Regions from separate parts of the Promicromonospora vindobonensis genome, predicted to be linked through region 3. Evidence: riboswitches for the same ligand, from Rfam matches in the RefSeq annotation. Region 3 holds a riboswitch; each other region holds the start of a gene.
What was found. Region 3 has a riboswitch for S-adenosylmethionine ahead of ACFS27_RS11075 (methylenetetrahydrofolate reductase). Riboswitches for the same ligand answer to the same signal wherever they lie in the genome.
Positions count from the first base shown of each region.

Region 1 (7,017 bases), 280 kb from region 3:
CGACCGCGCCAAGAGCGTTCGTGAGCGGCGCCAACCAGTCAACCTGGATCGGCACAACAAGACCTGCATTGAGGAATGGCATAGTTCTCTCCCCCTTCGAGACTTTTCTCGTCACCTCTGCTGCGCCACGGTGGCGCAGCACAAAGGTGCCAGCACTCCACGAACATATGCCGGAGAAGCGCATTCTGCGCGGCGTGGCATTGCTTCTTGAGCGCACCATTAGCCAGAGAAGGCGCATATGTGCAGGTCAGGTAGCCGGGCGCGGGTTGTCTTGTTCGTGAATCAGGATGGATCCGCTGTAGAGCGGGTGAGACATAAGCGGCATTTCCCTGGACTGGCAACCGACCGCCTAGCCTGGCCGGATGGATGCCCTGCATGAGCGGACCGCCGTCGAGCTCCGCGACCTCCTCGCCGCCGGAGAGCTCTCGCCCGCCGAGGTCACCGACCATTTCCTCGACCGGGTCGAGCGGCTCAACGGTGCCGTCGGCGCCTTCGCCACCGTCACCCCTGAGCGCGCGCGCGAACGCGCGGCAGCCCTCGGGCGGGACGGGGGCGGCGCGGAGGGCGCTCCCCCTGCGGGCAGCCTCTGGGGCCTGCCGACGGGCGACAAGGACCTGTGGAACCGTGCGGGCGTGCCGACCGGATTCGGATCGCGCGCGTTCGCGGACCTGCCGCCCGCGCAGGAGAGCGACGAGATAGTCGAGATCCTCGACGCCGCCGGCATCGTCAGCCTCGGCAAGACGGCAGCGCCCGAGCTGGGCTTCCCCGCCTACACCGAGCCCGTCGGCGCCCCGCCGGCCCGCACGCCGTGGGACCTGACTCGTGGTGCGGGAGGGTCGAGCGGCGGCGCGGCCGCGGCGGTGGCGGCAGGCATGCTGCCGTTCGCCCCCGGGTCCGACGGCGGCGGCTCGGTCCGCATCCCCGCCGCCGCCTGCGGGGTGGTCGGTCTCAAGCCGACGCGCGGGCTCCTGCCCGCGGGCAGCGGCGTCGACTCGCTGGGCGGGCTCGTCGTGAACGGGCCGATCGCGCGTACCGTCGCCGACACGGCCCTCCTCCTCGAGGCGATGCTCCCGAGGCGGGCCGGTGGCGGCGTCGCGCACCCGTTCTCGCTGCGCGCGCCGTCCTACGCGGCGGGCGCCTACCTGGCGGCAGCACAGAGCGCCACGCTGCCCGACCGGCGGACGGGCGAGCGCGGGCCGGACGGCGGCACGGCGCGAATCGGGGTGACCACCATGTCGGCGTGGGACGAGTTCTACGCCATCACCGTGTCGCCGGAAGCCAGGGCCGGGCTCGACGTGGGGGTACGGGCGCTGGCCGGGCTGGGGCACTCGATGGACGAGATGGAGCTGGCCGCTGCGCCCGAGTACGCACCGGCGTTCCGGACCCTGTGGATGGGCGGCGCGTCGGCGGTACCGATCGACGACCCCGAGACGCTCGGCAAGCTGGAGCCGCTGACCCAGTGGCTGATCCGGTCGGGCCGCGCCGTGCCCGCGCGGCAGCTCGCCGAGGCGGTCCGCACGCTCAACGGCTACGAGCGCTCGCTCGTCGCCCAGGTCAGCGTGTACGACGCGGTCGTGACGCCGGCGCTCGCGCTCACCCCCCGGCCCATCGGCTGGTACGACGCCGACGACCCTGAGCGGAACTTCGAGCAGCAGTGCCAGTACACGCCGTTCACCTCGATGCTCAACGTCGCGGGACTGCCTGCGATCACCGTGCCGACCCACTGGACCGAGCCGACCGCGGACGCCCCCGCCGGGCTGCCGATGGGCGTGCAGATCATCGGCAGGCCGGGCGGGGAGCTCACCCTGCTGGCCCTCGCGGCCCAGCTGGAGGCTGCTCTGCCGCGTCGGCGCGCCTTCCCCCTCTGACGTGCCGGACCCTCGGGGCACGCGGGCGACCCGAGGATCTGGCACCTCGTTCGGCCAGGGCCGAAAGTCACGGAACGTCCCTGGGGCCCGTGGTTTTATACCCTTCGGGGGTACGGAATCACGAGGCGAGAGGAGCGGGACGATGACCGAGGTGTTCGAGACGGCAGCTCCAGCCCGGCCGAGCCGGTGGACCGGCACCTGGCCCACCAACGCGGCCTGGATCGTGCTCGGAGCCCTCACGGGTTTCGGGCTCCTGGTCGGCGCCACGGCGGCCACCGGCGGGACGTGGCGCGACGCCGTCGCCGAGGACCCGACGACGGCGGTCGGTGTCGCCGCGCTCTGCTACCTGGCCGCCGCGGCGACCGGCATCCGCTGGACGGGATGGCTCCTGGCCCTCCTGGCGTCCGCGATCCCGGTCGTGTCCGAGCTCGTCGACACGCCGCGCTGGATCGGGTTCGCCCTCGTCGGCGTCGTGCTGGCCGGCCTGGGACTGGCCCGCGGCAAGCGGTCCACCTGGCCTCAGGCCGCCGCGATGGTCGGCTACTTCGGTGTCGCGGCCGTCGCGCTGTACCTGGAGCCCCGCGTGGGCCTCGCCCTGGCCGGCCTCGCCCTGGCCGCACACGCGGGATGGGACCTCGTGCACTACCGCCGCGACATCGTGGTCAACCGCTCGCTGGCCCTGTGGTGCATCGGGCTCGACCTGACGCTGGGCGGTATCTGCGTGACGCTCGCGCTGTGACGGGTCAGTCCTCGTCCGGAAGGCAGCCGAAGTCCTCGTCGAAGCCCAGGGCCGCGGTCGCCAGGAGCCCCGCGAGGCCGGAGCCCTCCGGGACGGGGCGCGGGTCGTCCGTCACCACCCAGAGCCCGTCGACGACGTCGTATCCCGCCTGCGGGCCGTCCGCCACCAGGCGGCCGACGGCGGCGACGAGCCGCTCGACCTCCTCACCGGCGGTGCCGACGCCGACCGAGGCGCGCACCGCTCCGGCGTCGAACCCGAGGCGGCCGAGCAGCGGGTGCGCGCAGAAGCGGCCGTCGCGCACACCGATCCCGTGCTCCGCGGACAGGTACGCGGCCACGAGACCGGGGTCGTAGCCCGCCACGGTGAAGGTCACGACGCCCACGGGGTCGACGGCGTCCGCCCACACCCGCACCACCTCGACGCGCTCGATCGCCTCGAGCCCGGACACGAGCCGACGCCGGAGCGCGTTCTCGTGCGCCACGACGTCGGCGGCGTCGAGCGCCGCGAGCTCCTCGCACGCCGCGGCGAGCGCCACGGCGCCGATCACGTTGGGCGAGCCGGCCTCGTGGCGGGCGGGCCCCTCGTGCCAGTCGGTGCCTGCGACGCGCACCCGCCGCACGGCGCCGCCGCCCGCGAGGTAGGGCGTGCCTGCGTCGAGCCAGTCGCGACGGCCCACCAGCACGCCCGCGCCGAACGGGGCATACGTCTTGTGCCCGGAGAAGGCGAGGTAGTCGACGCCCGTCGACTCGAGGGAGATGCGCCGGTGCGGTACGAGCTGGGCGCCGTCGAGCACCACGCGGACGCCGAACTCGTGGGCGACGGCGACGATCTCGTCGACGGGGAGCGACTCCCCCGTCACGTTGGAGGCGCCGGTGAGGGCGAGGAGCGCGAACTGCCGGTGCGCGGCGGCGGCCGCCAGCTCCTCGCGGATCTGGGCGAGCGTCTCGGCAACCGTTGCGCCGCCGGTCAGCACGGTCGCGTCCGTGCCGCGCTGCCACGGCAGCAGGTTGGCGTGATGCTCGACGTCGAGCACCAGCACCCGGCCGGGCTCGCCGTCGGGCTGCGCGGGGACGCAGCCGGCGAGGAGGTTCAGCGAGTCGGTGGTGTTGCGGGTGACGATCGTCAGGTCGTCCTCCCTGGCACCGACGAAGGCCCCGATGGTGCGCCGCGCCGTCTCGTAGAGCGCGGTGCTGACCTGGGAGAGGTAGCCCGCGCCGCGGTGGACGCTCGCGTACAGGGGGAGCACCTGGGTGACCCGGTCCGCCACGGCCTGCAGCGCAGGGGCTGATGCGGCCACGTCGAGGTTGGCGTAGGAGACCCTGGTCCCGTCCACGAGCGGCACGAACGTCCCACCGCCGACCACGGGGCGCAGCGGGGCCAGGCCGGCCACCGTGACCTCGTCAGTGCGGGCGGTGGCGGTAAGGGTGGTGGTTGCAGACATGGCGTCCTCCAGCACGTCCTGGGGGAGGTTCCCCCGCGCTTGCCGCGCGCGGGTGCGCGCAGCCAGGTCGTCACCCGGGGCACCCCGCCGCGGAGGAGGGTTGCCGGCCAGCGAGCCGGGGCTTGACGCTGGCGCTCATGACCTGGGCGCCATCCTGGGCTGTGGCACAAACCCTGTCAACGCGCGTCTCAAATACTGGTCCCACCATCTGATCACCGGTGGGCCCCACAAATGTTCCAAACGTTCGGAACGAACCGAACAATGCGATAGCCTGTTCGCATGAGCGCCGTCGAGGACTTCACCGAGGAAGCAGGGCTGTTCTACGAGCGGCTCGGCCTGAGCCGCACCGCCGGCCGCGTCATCGGGCACCTGCTCGCGTCAGACGACGACGACGGCGCCGACGCACCGGAACTGTGCGAACGGCTCGCCGTCGCCAAGAGCAGCATGAGCGTGGCACTGCGCCAGCTCGACCAGGCAGGCATGGTCGAGCGATTCCGGCGTCGGGGCGAGCGACGCGACCGGTACCGGCTCACGGAGGACGTCTTCGGCAGGGCGTTCCGCGCCAAGATGGCCGAGTTCGACGCCTTCCAGCAGCTCGCAGCGCGCGGCCTCGCCGCAGTGGGCGACGACCCGCGGCGGCGCAGGCGCCTGGAGAACATGCGTGACATGTACGCCTTCATGGCGGACCGGTTCCCCGCGCTCCTGGACGAGTGGGAGGCCTCGCGATGAGGGTTCTCCTGGTCACGATGGGCAGCCGGGGCGACGTCGAGCCGTTCGCTGCGCTCGCCGTGGAGCTCGCCCGGTCGGGCCACGAGCCCCTGCTGGCCGCGCCACGCCGCCTGACCGAGGACGCAGCGGCCAGCGGGCTCCCGGTAGCGCCGCTCGACGACGGCATCTTCGCCCTGCAGGAGGAGGTCGCGGGGAAGGGCGCACGGGCATCGATCACCGCGGCCCGGTCGGCGCTGCCGCTGCTCCGCCGCTGGCTCGACGACCTGGCCACCCTGCGGGACAGCGACGCCGACGTCGTGGTCTACGCGCCCAAGTCGCTGGGGGCGCCCCACCTCGCGGACCTGCTCGGCGTGCCGTCGGTCGCCGCGCTGCCCGTCCCGCTGTTCAGCCCGACGGCGCGGTTCCCGTCCCCGCTCAGCCCGGTCCGGCCGCCACGGTTCCTCAACCGGGCGAGCTGGCGGTTGGCCGGGGCCGTCGAAGCGCCGTACCGGCGTCTGGTCCGGTCCTGGCGGTCCGAGACCCTCGGCCTGTCCGGCCCGACGCCGGGGCTCACCGAGCGCGTGGCCCACGACGGTGTCCTGCACGCGTGGAGCCCGCACCTGCTGCCCGCGCCCGACGACTGGCCGGCCGAGCTCGCACCCATCGGCTTCTGGAGCCTGCCGCCGGACGAGGGCCGGGCTCTGCCAGCGGCCCTCGACCAGTTCCTCGATGCCGGCGATCCGCCCGTGTACGTCGGGTTCGGCAGCATGCTCGCCAAGGACCCGGAAGCCTTCACCCGAGCAGTGCTCGACGGACTGCACGCCTCGGGACGGCGCGCGGTCCTTGCGACGGGCTGGGGTGCGCTCCGCCCCACGCGCGTACCGGAGACCGTCCACGTGCTCGACCAGGCCCCGCACGGCCTCTTGCTGCCCCGCACGGCCGTCGCCGTGCACCACGGCGGTGTCGGCACCGTGGCAGCGGCCGTCCGGGCCGGGGTGCCGCAGGTGGTCAGGCCGTTCCTCGGCGACCAGCCGTTCTGGGCGCGCCGCGTGCACGAGCTCGGGATCGCCGCGGCTCCGCTGACCGGCAGGCTCACCGCCGACCGGCTGGCTGCGGCGATCGACGACGCGGCGACCAGGGCGGACGCGGCACGGGAGCTGGCCGCCCTGGTGAGCGCAGAGGACGGTGCCGCCGCCGCGGTCGCGCGGATCGAACGGGTCGCCGGGGCCTGACCTGCGGTCCGGGCAACCTGGTCAGGGCTGCTCGGCGGCCTCGACGAGCGCGGCGATCCGCTGTGCGTCCGCGCGGTAGAGGGCGACGTGCTCGCGCAGCTCGGCCGGGCCGCCGTCGTCGGCGCGCACCTCGGTCCAGCCGGCCAGGTCGTGCAGCTTGCCGACCATCGCGCCCAGCACCTCGGCGCGCGAGAACGCGTACCCGTACGCGGAGGTCAGCGCGTCGAGGCGCGCCATCGGATCCAGGTGCCCGACGTCGTAGCCGACCCCGGCGAACGCGTCGCCCGACAGCGGCGCGATCCGGTACGCGAGGTAGGCCAGGTCCCTGACCCGAGGGCCCGGCGAAGCGGTGTCGAGGTCGATGAGGCCCGCGAGCCTGCCTGCGCGGAAGACCATGTTGTAAGGCGCCGCGTCGTTGTGGCAGATCACCTCGGCCGGCTCGGTCGCGGGGAGACGCCACCGGGCGTCCGACGGGGTGAATCCCGCGGTGGCGTCGTGGAACCGCCGCAGGAGACGCCCAGCCTCCCCCAGGACCTCCGGTGACCAGAGCCAGGCCGGGGCGGGCCAGCCGGGCACATCTCCCTGGAGGTACGAGACGATCTCCCTGCCCTGCCCATCGAGGCCGAGGGGCTCGGGGACCTCGGTCAGGCCCCTGGCCCGCACATGGGCGAGCAGGCGCTGGACGGTCGGCGTCCAGGGACCGGCCTCGCGATGCACCGTGTTCCCGATCCGCACGACGCCGGTGGTGTTGCCGCCCGTCAGCTCCTGCTCGTCCACAGCATTGTCCACAGCTTTATCCACAGACTTGTCCACAGGCATGTCCATCCCGAGACCCTAGCTCCGACCAGCGAGCGAGACGGCATCCCACCCATCGGACGTCGTGTCGTACGATCACGAACGACCATCCCGAGCGGCCGAGTGACGTGGCACGACGAAGCCGCAGCAACCCAGCGCCCCCGCCGCTGCCAACCTGGCAGGGCGAGGACGGACGAGGGTGCTACCGCCACGACCGATGGAGGAGCACATGAG
Region 1 is NZ_JBHUOG010000001.1:2,719,026-2,726,042, reverse strand. Features, by position in the region: gene ACFS27_RS12260 (mechanosensitive ion channel family protein) at 1-184, opposite strand, end outside; gene ACFS27_RS12255 (amidase) at 363-1,868, shown strand; gene ACFS27_RS12250 (hypothetical protein) at 2,011-2,607, shown strand; gene ACFS27_RS12245 (aminotransferase class V-fold PLP-dependent enzyme) at 2,612-4,048, opposite strand; SAM riboswitch class IV at 4,079-4,191, opposite strand; gene ACFS27_RS12240 (MarR family transcriptional regulator) at 4,328-4,777, shown strand; gene ACFS27_RS12235 (glycosyltransferase) at 4,774-5,988, shown strand; gene ACFS27_RS12230 (phosphotransferase enzyme family protein) at 6,010-6,777, opposite strand; gene ACFS27_RS12225 (rhodanese-like domain-containing protein) at 7,013-7,017, shown strand, end outside.
Region 1: linked by a shared signal. The riboswitch ahead of ACFS27_RS12245 (aminotransferase class V-fold PLP-dependent enzyme) and the one ahead of ACFS27_RS11075 (methylenetetrahydrofolate reductase) in region 3 are both predicted to bind S-adenosylmethionine.

Region 2 (7,017 bases), on a different contig from region 3:
GACGTGCCGGCGCTGGCGACCAGCAGGGCGCCCGCCGAGCTGCTGGACGCCGTCGGGCGGCTCGTCCGCCTGCTGGGCAGGCCGCGCGACCTGGCCGTGCTCGGGCCGATGCTGCAGCGGGAGATCCTGTGGCTGCTGATCACCGGCCCTCAGGGCGACACGGTGCGGCAGCTCGGCCTGGCCGACAGCAAACTCAACCGCGTCAACCAGGTGGTGCAGTGGATCCGTGACAACACCGCCGAGCCGCTCCGGGTCGAGGATCTCGCCCGGCGCGCCGGCCTGAGCGCCTCCGCGTTCCACCGCACGTTCCGCGCGGTCACCGGATCGAGCCCGCTCCAGTTCCAGAAGCAGCTCCGGCTGGTCACGGCGCGGCAGATCCTCGCGTCGCAGGACTCCAGCGTCACGCAGACCGCGTTCGCCGTCGGCTACGAGAGTGCCGCCCAGTTCAACCGGGAGTACCGCCGGTTCTTCGGAGCACCACCGGGACGCGACCGGACACGGCTGACCGAGGCCGTCCCGTCCGGCCACGCCGACCCGCGAGACTGAGCGGACCGCCCCGCCTAAGACACGATCCGCTGCTGCTCGGTCCAGCCCGACCACCCGCGTTCCACGAGGAGCGCCTCCAGGCGGCGGCCCGCGGGGATGGAGTCGAGGGCGAGCGAGTCGAACAGCTCGACGATCCCTGCCTCCGCCCGGCGCACCGTCCCGCTCGACGAGTCGGCCGCCGAGCCGTTGGCCCAGTCGGCGTGCAGATCGAGCAGCGCCGCCACCTTGTCGGCCAGACCGGCCAGCCTCGCGTCGTCGGGCGCCCAGTCGACCGCCGCGCTGATCGACCGGAGGAGGTCGACGAACTCCGGGTCGTCGAGCAGGCGGCCCTTCTGCGCCATCGCCTCGGCCACCTCTTCCGGCGACAGCACGGCGAGGGTGAGGATCCAGCTGTCCCGCTCGATCTGCACGACCCGCTCGGGAACGCCGAGCTCACGCCACCGGTCGAGATAGGCAGCGCCCTCGGGGGGCAGGGCCAGGCTGTCTCCGGCGGCGAGCCTCGCGATGCGCTCCCGGTGCCGCTCCCGTTCCGCGATCTCCTTCCGGAGCCTGGCGTCGATCTCGGCGACGGCCGCCGCGAACTCCCGCTCGTCGGCGTGCAGGAGCTCCTGCACGCGCGCGAGGGGCACGCCGGCGGCAGCAAGGACCCTGATCCGGATCAGCTCCACCACGGCCTGCGCGCCGTACCGCCGGTAGCCGGAGTGGTCACGCTCAGGCTCGGGCAGCAGGCCCTCGGCGTGATAGTGCCGTACGGCGCGCGCCGTCACCCCCGCGTAGGACGCGAGCTGGCCGATTGTCAGCATGGCTGAAGTCTCCTCCCTCGTCTGCCCGGCGCCCCGCCCGCTCGGTCTAGCGCACCGGGACCTTCGCGAACAGGTGCCGGGCCCACAGGTACCCCGTCACACCGATCACCGTGCACCAGCCGACGGCGATCCAGCCCTCGGAGCCCACCGGCGTGCCGGCGGTCAGCGCCCGGAGCGTCTCGATGACCGGCGTGAACGGCTGGTGCTCGGCGAAGTGCCGCAGCCCGGCCGGCATCTGCTCCGTCGGCACGAAGCCGCTGCTCACGAACGGCAGCACCATGAGGACCAGCGGGGTGTTGCTCGCCGTCTCGATGCTGCCGGCGGCCAGTCCCATGGCCACCGTCAGCCACGTGAACGAGAACGCGAGCAGCAGCACCAGCCCGGCCGCGCCGAGCCAGCCGGCGACCCCTGCGTCGGACCGGAACCCGAGCAGCAGCGCGAAGACGATCATCACCGAGAGGGCGAGCAGGGTCCGCGTCACCGCGCCGAGCACGTGCCCCGTCAGCACCGACACCCTGGCGATGTCCATGGTCCGGAACCGGGCGAACATCCCGCCGGTCCGGTCGATGGCGACCGACACGGCGGTTCCGTTCGCCACGCTGGCCACGGTCATGATCCAGATGCCGGGGACGAGGTAGGTGAGGTAGTCGGCCCGGGTACCGCCGCCGTCGACCGGGAGGCCCGCACCGAGCGTGCCGCCGAACACGTACACGAACATCAGCAGGAACACGATCGGGATGGCGAGCAGCATGAGCGCGAGCGACGGGTAGCGGCTGAGGTGCCGCAGGTTGCGGCGGAGCATGGTCATCGAGTCGCGGACGACGTAGGCGGTGCTCATCGTGCGGTCATCTCCTGGGTGGTGTCGGGGCCTGCGTCGGGGCCTGTGTCGGGGGTTGCGGACCGTGGCGCGTGGCCGGTGAGCGCCAGGAACACGTCGTCCAGGTTGGTGCTGTCGCCGGGGACCCGTGCCTTGAGCTCCGCCGGTGTTCCCTCGGCGACGAGCTTTCCGGCGTCCAGCACGCCCACCAGGTCGGCCAGGGCGTCCGCCTCCTCCAGGTACTGGGTCGTCAGGAGCACGGTGACGCCGTCGGCCACCTGCTCCCGGACCACCTGCCAGACCTCGCGGCGGCTGCGCGGGTCGAGCCCGGTGGTCGGCTCGTCGAGGAAGATGAGGCGCGGCCGCGTGACGAGCGTCATCGCGAGGTCCAGCCTGCGCTGCATCCCGCCGGACCAGGTCAGGGCGCGGCGGTCGGCGGCGTCGGCCAGGTCGAACCGCTCGAGCAGCCCCGCGACGTCCCGGGCCGCGGTGGTCCGGTCGAGGTGCGTGAGGTCGGCCATGAGCCGCAGGTTCTCCCGGCCGGTGAGGAACAGGTCGATCGCCGAGAACTGCCCGGTGACACCGATCGCCGCCCGGATCCGGGCCGGCTCGCGACGCACGTCGTGGCCCGCGACGCGCAGCTCGCCCGCGTCGGCCGTCAGCAGCGTGGACAGGATGTTGACCAGGGTGGTCTTGCCCGCGCCGTTCGGCCCGAGCAGCGCGTAGACGGAGCCTGCGGGAACGGCCAGGTCGACGCCGTCGAGCACCTGGTGGTCGCCGAAGGACTTGCGCAGCCCCACGATCTCGATCGCCGCGTGCGCCGGGCCGGCCGGTGGGACGGGGGGTGAGGTCTCTGCCGTTGTCATGACCGCAGCGTGCAGGGTTGACGCTGCGACAAGGTCAAGCCCTGGTGGAGCTGCCCCTGCTGGACGCGTGGTTCGCCCTGGACCGGGCGGCCGACGCCGGGACGCAACAGGCCTGGCTGTTCTCCCGCCGGTCGGGCGGCTTCTGGCAGAAGCTCGGCTTCGCCCGGACGACGACGAGCGCCCTCGCCACCGCACTGCCCGATGCCCACCAGGTGCTGCTGTTCCGCTCGACCGGACAGCTCGACCACGAGGTCGCGTGGCAGCGGCCGCTGCCGGCGTCTGGTAATTTCGCCGCATGAGGTCTCCAGAAGCATCCAGGTTCGGGCTGCCGGTACTCCGGTAGCCCGAGATGCCCCTGTAGAGACCGCCGAGGTACCACCTCGCCCGCCCGCTCCCCGTGACCGAGGTCCGCTGAGCCGGCGCCGTCCGTGCGCATCCGAAGGGCCCCCGTAGTGCCGCTCCGGCCTACCCGTCCCCCTTTCTCCCTTCGGAGCCGCTCATGCCTGTCCTGCTCTACGTGCTCGCCGTCGCGGTCTTCGCGCAAGGCACGTCGGAATTCGTCCTCGCCGGGCTCGTGCCTGGCATCGTTACCGACCTCGGCATCACCCTCGCCCAGGCCGGGTACCTGACCTCGGGCTTCGCGGTCGGCATGGTCGTCGGCGCACCGCTGACGGCAGCGCTCGGCCGCCGTCTGCCGCCCCGCTGGACCCTGTCCGCGTGCCTGCTGGTCTTCGTCGCCGCGCACCTGGTCGGCGCGCTCACCGACCAGTACGCCGTGCTGCTCGGCACCCGGTTCCTGGCCGCCGTTGCCAACGCCGGGTTCCTCGCGGTGGCGCTGTCGACCGTCACGACCATCGTCCCAGCGGGCAGGCAGGGCCGGGCGCTCGCCGCGATCCTGAGCGGCACCACGCTCGCGCTGGTCGCCGGGGTCCCCGCCGGCGCCCTCCTCGGTGAGCTGTGGGGCTGGCGCTCGGCGCTGTGGGCGATCGCGGGGGTGTCGGCACTCGCGCTGGTCGCCGTCGTCGTGCTGACGCCGGCGAGACCGAGTCCGGCCGAGCCGCACGCCCGGGTCGACCTCCGCGCCGAGATCGGCACCCTCCGGTCCCCCGACCTGCTGCGCCACCTCACGCTCGGGGTCGTGGTGAACGGCGCGACCTTCTGCGCGTTCACCTACCTGGCGCCCCTCGTGACGGACGGCGCCGGGCTCGACTCCGCACTCGTGCCGGTCGTCCTCGCGCTCTTCGGCCTGGGCGCCTTCGCAGGCCTGTCGGTGGCAGGCCGCCTCGCCGACGCCCACGGGCACCTCGTCGTCGGGGTGGCCACGCCGGCGCTCGTCGTGGCGTGGACGCTGTGGGCGGCGCTCGCGGACAGCGCCCCCGCGGCGTGGGTGCTCGCCCCGGTGCTTGGCGCACTCTCGTTCGCCACAGGCGGCACGCTGATCGCGCGCAGCATGGCAGCAGCGCAGGGCGCACCGACGATGGGCGGGGCGTTCTCGACCGTCGCGCTGAACCTTGGCGCACTGGTCGGGCCGGTGCTCGGCGGCGCAGCGCTGGGGCCGCTCGGGCTTGCGGGGCCGCTCGTGGTCAGTGCGGCGCTGGCCGCCGTCGCCGTGGTGCTGGGGTGCGTGGCAGGCCGACGTCGGACGGCGGTCCCGGCGAGCTGACCGGCGAACCCGCGCGCACCCGGGGAGCGCTCGGCGCCTGGCACACTTTTAGTGTCAGGCATCGAGCGCCGTCCTCGCCAGGGCCAGCGTCGTCCCGAGGCGTGGACGGGTTTTCGACCACATCGCGGGCATGCTTACGATCCAGGCTCATCATCCAGAGCGGTCGAGAGTCCTGGCTCCACGACACCGCAGCAACCTGCCTCCGGATCGCCGAAGCCGGGCAAGGTGCTAACGCCAGGTCCGATGGAGCTGATTACGCATGGCAGTCGAGTTCACGCACCTGTCCCCCGCCACGATCCTTGGCTACCCGCGCATCGGTCGACGCCGCGAGCTCAAGCGAGCCGTCGAAGCGTCGTGGGCCGGACGCACCACCACCGACGAGCTGGAGACGACGGCCGGCGAGCTGCGGCTGGCCACCGCGCGACACCTCGTCGACCTGGGCCTGGACGCCGGCACGGCCGCCGTCCCCGGCTCGTTCTCGTACTACGACCAGGTGCTCGACGCCGTCGCACTGCTGGGGGCGGTGCCCGAACGGTTCCGGGATCTGGTCCCGACGGACGGGCCGCTCTCCCTCGACGGCTACTTCACGCTGGCCCGCGGCGAGGGCGACAAGCCGCCGCTCGAGATGACCAAGTGGTTCGACACGAACTACCACTACCTGGTCCCGGAGATCGGGCCGGGCACCCCCATCGGGTTCGTGGACGACCGGGTGGTGCGCCAGTTCAGCGAGCTCGCCCAGCCGTCGGACGGCGGCCAGGCCGTCGTGACCCGCCCCGTGCTCGTCGGACCGGTCACGTTCCTGCTGCTCAGCAAGGCGGCCGACGATGCACCCGACGGGTTCCGCCCGCTCGACCGGCTCGACGACGTCGTCGCCGCGTACGCCGACCTGCTGCGCGCGCTGGCCGCAGCGGGCGCGCCCTGGGTGCAGCTCGACGAGCCCGCCCTCGTCACCGACCTGCTCGACGTGCCCTTCGACGAGGTGGCCGACGCCGTCCGCCGGGCCTACGCACGGCTCGCGACGGACCTCTCCCCCGCGTCCCGTGCGGACGGCCTTGCGGAGCGGCCGGCGATCCTGGTCACCGCGCCGTACGGCGACCTGCGCAGCGAGGCCGGCGACGGGCTCGCCCTGCTGGCCGGGACCGATGTCGAGGCAATCGCCGTCGACCTGGTCCGTGGCACGGTCCCTGCCGGTCCGGTGACCGGCCTGGAGACCAAGACCCTGGTCGCGGGAGTGATCGACGGGCATAACATCTGGCGCGCCGACCTCGACGCCCGCCTTGCCACGCTCGAGGGTCTTGCCACGCTCGGCGCCGGGGCGGTCGCCGTCGGCACCTCGACGTCGCTGCTGCACGTGCCGCACGACGTCGCCGAGGAGCCGCGCCTCGACGCAGGCCTGAAGTCCTGGCTCGCGTTCGCCGACCAGAAGGTCGCCGAGGTCGTCACGCTGGCCACCGGCCTGGCGGACGGCCGGACGGCGGTCGCCGACGCGCTCGCCGAGTCCACGGCGGCTGTCCGGTCCCGCGCTCAGGCGACCGGCGTCGTCGTGCCGGCGGTGCGCGACCGGACGGCGGCGCTGACGCCCGACGACGTGGAGCGCGCGCCGTACGCGGAGCGCGCCGCCGCCCAGCAGGCGAGGCTGAACCTGCCGCCACTGCCGACCACCACGATCGGCTCGTTCCCGCAGACCGCCGAGATCCGGACCACCCGCGCCGCCTGGGTGCGGGGCGAGCTGTCCGACGCCGACTACACGGCCGCGATGCGCGCCGAGATCGCGAGCACCGTCGCGCTCCAGGAGGAGCTGGGCCTCGACGTGCTGGTGCACGGCGAGCCCGAGCGCAACGACATGGTGCAGTACTTCGCCGAGCAGCTCGACGGGTTCGCGACCACGGTGCACGGCTGGGTGCAGTCGTACGGCTCGCGCTGCGTACGGCCCCCGATCCTGTGGGGTGACGTGTCCCGGCCCGCGCCGCTGACCGTCGAGTGGACCGCCTACGCTGCGTCACTGACGGACAAGCCTGTCAAGGGCATGCTCACCGGCCCCGTCACCATCCTGGCCTGGTCGTTCGTCCGCTACGACCTGCCGCTGGGCGACACCGCCGACCAGGTCGCCCTCGCGCTCCGCGACGAGGTCACGGACCTGGAGGAGGCGGGCATCGGCGTCGTGCAGGTGGACGAGCCCGCGCTGCGCGAGCTGCTGCCGCTGCGCAGGGCCGACCACCCGGGCTACCTGGACTGGTCGGTGCGCTCGTTCCGGCTCTCGACCGCAGGGGCCGACACCGCCACGCAGGTGCACACCCACCTGTGCTACTCGGAGTTCGGCCA
Region 2 is NZ_JBHUOG010000002.1:690,209-697,225, reverse strand. Features, by position in the region: gene ACFS27_RS16275 (AraC family transcriptional regulator) at 1-546, shown strand, start outside; gene ACFS27_RS16270 (MerR family transcriptional regulator) at 561-1,349, opposite strand; gene ACFS27_RS16265 (ABC transporter permease) at 1,396-2,187, opposite strand; gene ACFS27_RS16260 (ABC transporter ATP-binding protein) at 2,184-3,032, opposite strand; gene ACFS27_RS16255 (hypothetical protein) at 3,077-3,331, shown strand; gene ACFS27_RS16250 (Cmx/CmrA family chloramphenicol efflux MFS transporter) at 3,532-4,695, shown strand; SAM riboswitch class I at 4,843-4,945, shown strand; gene metE (5-methyltetrahydropteroyltriglutamate--homocysteine S-methyltransferase) at 4,955-7,017, shown strand, end outside.
Region 2: linked by a shared signal. The riboswitch ahead of metE (5-methyltetrahydropteroyltriglutamate--homocysteine S-methyltransferase) and the one ahead of ACFS27_RS11075 (methylenetetrahydrofolate reductase) in region 3 are both predicted to bind S-adenosylmethionine.

Region 3 (7,017 bases):
GGGGCATGTCCGCCATGCGATGGGGAGACACACGTCGGACCCACGGGCCGGACGAGCGGCCCGTGGGTCCGACAGGTGCGGGCGTCGCCCACAGGGGTCAGGACTCGATGGTCTGCTGGCTCTCCGCATCCTGGCCGATCGGGGTCGCACCGGCGGTGTGTGCCACCTCGACCCGGCGCGGCTTCGCCTCCTCGCTGACCGGGATGGTCAGCGACAGCACGCCGTCGGCGTACGAGGCCGAGATGCTGTCGAGAGCGAGCCCGCGGCCCACCGTGAGCTGCCGTGCGAACGTCCCCGCGGGCCGCTCGCGGACCAGCCACTGGGCGTCGGCGTCTGACCGTTGCGTGCGCTCGGCGCGGACGGTGAGCGTCCGGTCCTCGACCGACACGTCGATGGTGCCGGGGTCGACACCGGGCAGGTCCATCGACAGGACGTAGTGGTCACCCGTGCGGAACAGGTCCATCGGCATGCCGCCCGACTGGCGTGCGTTGCCGGCGAACGTGCTGAACAGCCTGTCCATCTCCCGGAACGGGTCCCAGTAGGTAGCCATCGCGCATCACCTCCTACGACGATGCGGCCCTGGCCCCTCCAGGGCCGCAGCGCTCGACGGCGGGTCCGGCCGCCGTCCGGCTACGCCATAATTTTGGCACTCTCACCCCGAGAGTGCCAAGTGTGAGAGCAGTTGATCACTCCCGGCGAACGGCGGGTCAGGCTGCGGCACGGCCCGTCAGGCCCACGCGTTCGAGGAGGTCGAGCGCCGGCCGGTGCTTGTTGAACGTGTACACGTGTACGCCCGGCGCTCCGGCGTCGAGCACCTCGCGGGCGAGCGCCGCCGAGTACTGGATGCCGTGCTCGTGCTGCGCCTCGGGGTCGACGGCGCCGTCGGGAGCCGTGAGCCCGTCGAGGTCCCGCAGCAGGTCTGCCGGCGCGACCACGCCCGTCAGCTCCTCGACGCGGCGTAGCCGGCGGGCCTCCGTGGTGGGCAGGATCCCGGCGAGGATCGGGATGGTCACGCCCGCCGAACGCGCCGCCTCGACGAACCCTGTGTAGGACTCGGCCCGGTAGAAGAACTGGGTGATCGCGAAGCTCGCACCGGCCTCCTGCTTCTCCAGCAGCCGCCGCACCTCCTGGTCGCGCGTCGTGCCGGCCCCGGCGTTGCCGTCCGGGAACGTTGCAACTGCGATGGTGAGCGGGCGGGTGGCGGCCCGCAGGGCGGCGCTGGCGTCGGCGGCGACACGGCGCTGGTCCACCTGCGTGAGCAGCCGGACCAGGTCGACGCTGGAGCTCACGCCGTCCGGCGACGGACGCCAGTTCGGCTCGTCGCGCGGCGGGTCGCCCCGCAGAGCGAGGAAGGACCGCACGCCTGCCTCGAGGAACTCGTCGATCACCTCGGACACGTCCTCACGCGACGCACCCACGCAGGTCAGATGGGCCACCGGCAGCACCGGCGTGCCGCGGAGCAGCGTGGCGAGGACCTCGCGGGACGTCGCCCGGTCGCCCCCGGCAGCGCCGTAGGTGACGGAGACGAAGTCGGGCCGTGCCGCCACGAGCCGCTGTGCCGTCTCCCAGAAGTTGGGCGCGGCCTCTGGCCGACGCGGTGGCATCAGCTCGAACGACACTGTGGGGCGGTGCGGATAGGCCTCGACAACCATGGTTGCTCCATCGAACCTGGCGTGAGCACCTTACGTCCACGCGCCACGGCTGCGGGGCAGGAAGTCTGCAGGTTGCTGCGGTGTCAGGGAGCCAGGACTCTCGACCGCTCTGGATGGGATCGCCACCATGCTAAGCGATTGTCCAGCACTGGGACGGAATTCGTCCGGCGGTCGAGACGGCCTGGTCCACCGTGCAGCCGAAGCACGCTCCTGACTACTTCACCGACCCCGCCACGAGGCCGCCCACCAGCCGCTTCTCGATGGCCATGAACAGGATGATCACCGGGACGATCGCCACGATCGACACCCCGAACACGTAGTGCCACGACGTCTCGTACTGACCGACGAACTTGGTGAGCGCCACCGACAGCGGCTGGTTGCCCGGCGTCGTGAGCAGCACCAGCGAGGCGGCGAACTCGTTCCAGGACGCGACGAACGTGAAGATCACGGCCGTCACGATCCCCGGCCAGACGAGCGGCAGGTTGATCTTCGTCAGGACGGTGAAGGTGCCCGCGCCGTCGATCTGTGCCGCCTCGTCGACCTCCTTCGGGATCGCGGCGAAGAAGCTGTGCATGATCCAGACGGCGAACGAGAGGTTGAACGCGGCGTTGACCAGGATCATGGCCGCCCATGTGTCGAGGATCCCGATGGCGATGAACTCGCGGAACAGGCCCGACGTGAGCACCGCCGGCTGGATCATCTGGGTGACGATCACGAGGAACAGGAAGACGAACCGCCCCCGGAACCGGAACCGCGCCGTGTAGTACGCGGCGGGCAGCGCCACCACGAGCACGAGCAGCGTGGCACACAGCGAGATGACGAGGGTGGAGATGACGTTCTGCGCCAGCGGGGTCTCGGGCGTCGACCACATCGTGACGTAGTTCTCCCAGTGCCACTCCGTGGGGAAGTACGTCGGGTCCACCGACCTGATCTCCGCCTTCGTCTTCACCGAGCCGAAGAACATGATCAGGTACGGGAGCAGGAACACCACCAGCACCACGAGCCCGGTGAACATGCGGAGCAGGACGGACCCGATGGGCACCTGGTCCGCGGTGTACTTCCGCACCCGCCGCCGGTTGTCCGACGGCGGACGGGCCGCCTGGCGTGGTGCCGTCCCCGATTCGGCGATCGCAGTCATCAGACCTCCTTGAGGGGGCGGACGACCCGCACGTACACGGCCACGATGACGATGACCACGAAGAACGCGATCACGGAGAGTGCACTGGCGAGGTCGATCTGCCGCTGGTTCTGCAGATACTTGAAGATCATGGTCATGATCGTGTCGGCGTCGTAGCCGGGGATGGACCCCGTCATGACCCGCAGGATCGGCAGCGAGTTGAACACGTTGATGATGTTGATCAGCACCGCCACCGACACCGCGCCCCGCAGCTGGGGCAGCACCACGCTGAAGTACGTCCGCAAGCCTCCGGCGCCGTCGATGCGCGCCGCCTCGACGGTCTCGCCAGGAACGGACTGCAGGCCGGCCAGGATCGTGTAGGTGGTGAACGGCAGCGACACGAACACCGCCACCACCATGGCCCACGCGAACGCCGTGACCGGATGCCTGGTCCAGCCGTAACCCTCTGGCGACGCGATGAGGCCGACGTCCACGAGGAACGAGTTGATGATGCCGAAGTACGGCTCGAGGCCGTAGTGCACCACCATCGTCGTCATCACGACGCTCGACGCCCACGGCACGATGACCGCCATGCGTACCAGGCGACGGCCGGGGAACGACTTGTTCAGCAGCGCGGCGAGCGCGAGCGACCCGACAAGGGTGGCGCCGACGACGCCGACCACCCACACGACGGTGCGCCCGAGGATCGGCCAGAAGTACTGGAAGCCGATCACCGTCGCGAAGTTCGCGAGACCTACACCCCCGTCATCCAGCCCACTCTGGCTGATGTCGCGCGTCGAGTTCCAGAACATGACGCCCACCGGGAACAGGACCACGGCCGCGATGAGTGCGACCGCGGGCCCGATCCACGGCAGGGCCTTCAACAGGTCCTTCACGAGGCTCCCCGTGCTTTCAGTTCAGCGTTGCGTGTACGGCGGACATCAGCCCTCGTCGACCTGGGCCTGGATCTCGGCGAGGACGTCCTTGGCCGACTTCTTGCCGTCGAGCTGTCCGAACAGCGCCTTGAACGCCGAGTCCGCTGCTGTCCAGTCGGGGTTGGTGCTCGGGTAGAACTGCGCGTCCGGCAGGGTCTCGAGGAACGGGGCGAGCGCCTCGTCGTCGCCCAGCTCGTCCGAGCCCGACAGGGTGGTGGGCAGGAAGCCCTCGGCCTCGACCCACGGGACGTAGACGTCCGCGGAGTACAGGTAGTCGAAGAAGGCGGTGATGGCCTCCTGCTTGTCGCCGTCGTTCTCGAAGGCCATGAGGTGGTCCGCCACGCCGAGCGTGAACGGGCCGCCGTCCTTGGTGGGGATCGGGTGGATCGAGTACTCGAGCTCCGGGTTGTCGGACTCGATCTGGCCGACGCTCGGCGGCAGGCCCACCTGCATGCCGATCTTGCCCTGGACGAAGATGTCGAAGAGCGGGCTGCGGTCGGACGCACCGGCGTCGGCCTGCGTGGCACCATCGTCGATCATCTTCTTGATGAACTCGGCGCCCTCGAGGTTCTCCGGGGTGTCGATGGTGATCGCGTCGGCGTCGCCGAACGTGCCGCCGCCGCCCCAGAGCCACACGCCGGCCTCGGCCTGCGCCTCCTCCGAACCGAGCGGCATGCCGTAGCCGGCCACGCCGCCGCCGAGCTCGGAGACCTTCTTCGCCGACTCGAGCAGCTCGTCCCAGGTGGCAGGCACCTCGGCACCCGCCTCCTCGAGGAGCGCGTCGTTGACGAACAGCGCACGGGACGACGCGATCCACGGCAGGCCGTACGTGGTCCCGTCGACCTGGGCGTTCTCCAGGAACGTCGGCTGGAAGTCCGCGTAGGTCTCCTCCGAGGTGATCTCCTCGACCGGGTACAGCAGCTCGTCCTCGGCGAATCCGGCGAACGGACCGCCGTTGTAGATGTCGGGTGCGTCGCCGCCCTGGATCCTCGTGGCGATGACGGACTCGAGGTTGTCCCACGACTCGACCTGAAGGTTGACCTTGACGTCCGGGTTGGCTTCCTCGAACCCGGTGATCACGTCTTCCCACAGACCCTGGGTAGCGTCGGAGTAGCTGGGGACGAGCAGGTCGAGCGTGGCTCCGTCGCCGCTCTCTTCACCGCTCGACCCGCCGAACCCGCAGGCCGTCAGTCCCGTTGTCGCGGCGAGCGTGATCGCCATGATCCCGCCGAGCCTCTTGTACTGAGCCATTACCGTCCCTCTCCTTCGTGGTGGTGCAGGTCACGTTTGCACTTGCCCCTGAATCTGTCAACAGTTCTAACAAACCTGTGACATACGAGTGACACAGTGGTCCCAGGAGCCCTGCGAGGCCAGCGGGGGGGCCACGAAGGAGGGTCGCAGCAGGCTGCCGCGGCCCTCCTTCCATGCGCCTCGACGGCCGACGGCGGACCGCGTCGCCGGCCCGGTGCGATCAGCAGCCGCACCCCTCGTGGTCGCCCTGCGGCAGCCAGTTCGTGGTCTTGGCGAACCGGTCGTTGCCCGCGTACGTGAGCTTCCACCACCGGTCCCGTGCCGACACGACGGTCGAGAACGTCCCGTCACGAGGGATGGTCAGGGCGCGCACGTAGACGTTCTTCGCGTCGTACTTCCAGGGACCGTCCGGGTCATAGGAGAGGTGCACGGTGCCGCTGTGCACCGTCGCCCACGAGAGGTCGCCGTCCGCCGCGATGCTGAGTGCCTGCACCTTTCCGGAGATCCGGGACGGCCGTCCGTCCGTGGCCGTTGGGTTGGCGATCGACGCCTTGACCCAGGTCGCGCGGCGGATGGACACCGTCTCCGAGTTGTTGATGTTGACCCGGTGCCGGTTCACCTGACCGTCGGGCCGCTGCAGCGCGGCGGTGAACTCGATGCCCACCCGGTAGAAGCCGGGGTTGATCCGCCCGGGCAGCCGGACCGTGTCACCCGCGTTCCCGTGCCGGTCCACGGTGACCGGGTACCGGCGGACGTTGCTCCCGCCGACCCGCTGGAGGGTGACCACGCCGTCGAAGGCGCGCAGCTTGCCACCGGTCCAGCCCAGGTCGACCTTGTACCGGAACACGACCGGATACAGCTCGTTGGTCCTCGTGTTCCCGTTGATGAGGTCGCCCCCGGCCTGCATGCGGGTCGTGACGACGGTGCCGTCCCGGTCGTCGATGTCGACGACCGGGACGGCCTGTGCGGCCGGGGCGGCGACCAGGCCGCCGGCGACGAGGGTCGCGGAGGTGGCAAGGACCACCAGCCCGCGGCGCAAGAGGGAGGTGCGAGACCTGCTGGGCAGTGACATCGCGGTTGTCCTGTCTGCTCGATGGCGCCTGTCCCAGCGGGCGGTATCGCTCGCCGTCAGGCTTCACTACCGAGTACGGACCAGAGAAACCGAGTACGGACCAGAGAACCGGAACGTTGTGGGTGAAGAAGTGCGCCTACCGCTCGGTGGCGCCGATCATCGGCAGGCCGAACGACAGGCCGACGGCGAGGATGCCACCGACGAACAGGTACGGCGATGCCCCGCCGTCACCGATCGACCCGATGGCCATCAGCGCGAACCCGCCAAGGAACAGGGCGAAGCACATGATGAAGCGCACCAACAGGGTCGCTGTGGGCTCCTGCTTCTGCCTACGGGCCACCTCGAAATCACTCATGAGGCAAATCTACCGTCCTATCGGTGTGCGCTGACGGCCAGCTCGCCGACCAGCCCGTTGACCGTGACGGTCACGACGGCCTCGCCCGCCCGCAGCGCGGTCAGCTCGTGCGTGTCCGGATCGAGCGCGAGCACGGCGCCGCGGGGGCAGTCGCGGAGGGCGGCGCGGCCGCTCTGGTCCGTTGTGCACACCCGCTCGCCACCCCAGGCCGACGACACCGGCCAAGCGACCGGCACCTCCCGCGTCTCGTCCTGGACGACGACGGCGTGCGCCTCCGCGGACTCACCGACCGCGAGCGACGGCGGCCCGGAGACCGTGACCTGCTCGGCGCGCGTGTTGACCTCCCAGCTCAGCCACTGTCCCGCTCCCCCTACGCCCGACGCCGGACGGATGCCCAGCATCGACCAGCCGGTGAAGCCACCGTCGGCCGGCGTGCTCGCGGGGCTCTTGCCGGAGTTGCCGTTGACCAGGTACTGGACGCCGTCCTGCGTGCTCGCGTGGAAGACGCCGACGTGCGAGCCCACCGAGGTGATCGACTTGCCGGAACTCTCCTCGAAGTCCTCGAACCAGCCGCGCAGCGTGTCGGCCTCGAGGCGGTCGGTGAGCTGGCTGGCCTTGGTGGGCAGCGGGTCGTC
Region 3 is NZ_JBHUOG010000001.1:2,443,887-2,450,903, reverse strand. Features, by position in the region: gene ACFS27_RS11080 (Hsp20/alpha crystallin family protein) at 98-550, opposite strand; gene ACFS27_RS11075 (methylenetetrahydrofolate reductase) at 708-1,652, opposite strand; SAM riboswitch class I at 1,657-1,772, opposite strand; gene ACFS27_RS11070 (carbohydrate ABC transporter permease) at 1,867-2,790, opposite strand; gene ACFS27_RS11065 (carbohydrate ABC transporter permease) at 2,790-3,665, opposite strand; gene ACFS27_RS11060 (extracellular solute-binding protein) at 3,711-4,955, opposite strand; gene ACFS27_RS11055 (hypothetical protein) at 5,176-6,027, opposite strand; gene ACFS27_RS11050 (hypothetical protein) at 6,164-6,382, opposite strand; gene ACFS27_RS11045 (phosphodiester glycosidase family protein) at 6,400-7,017, opposite strand, start outside.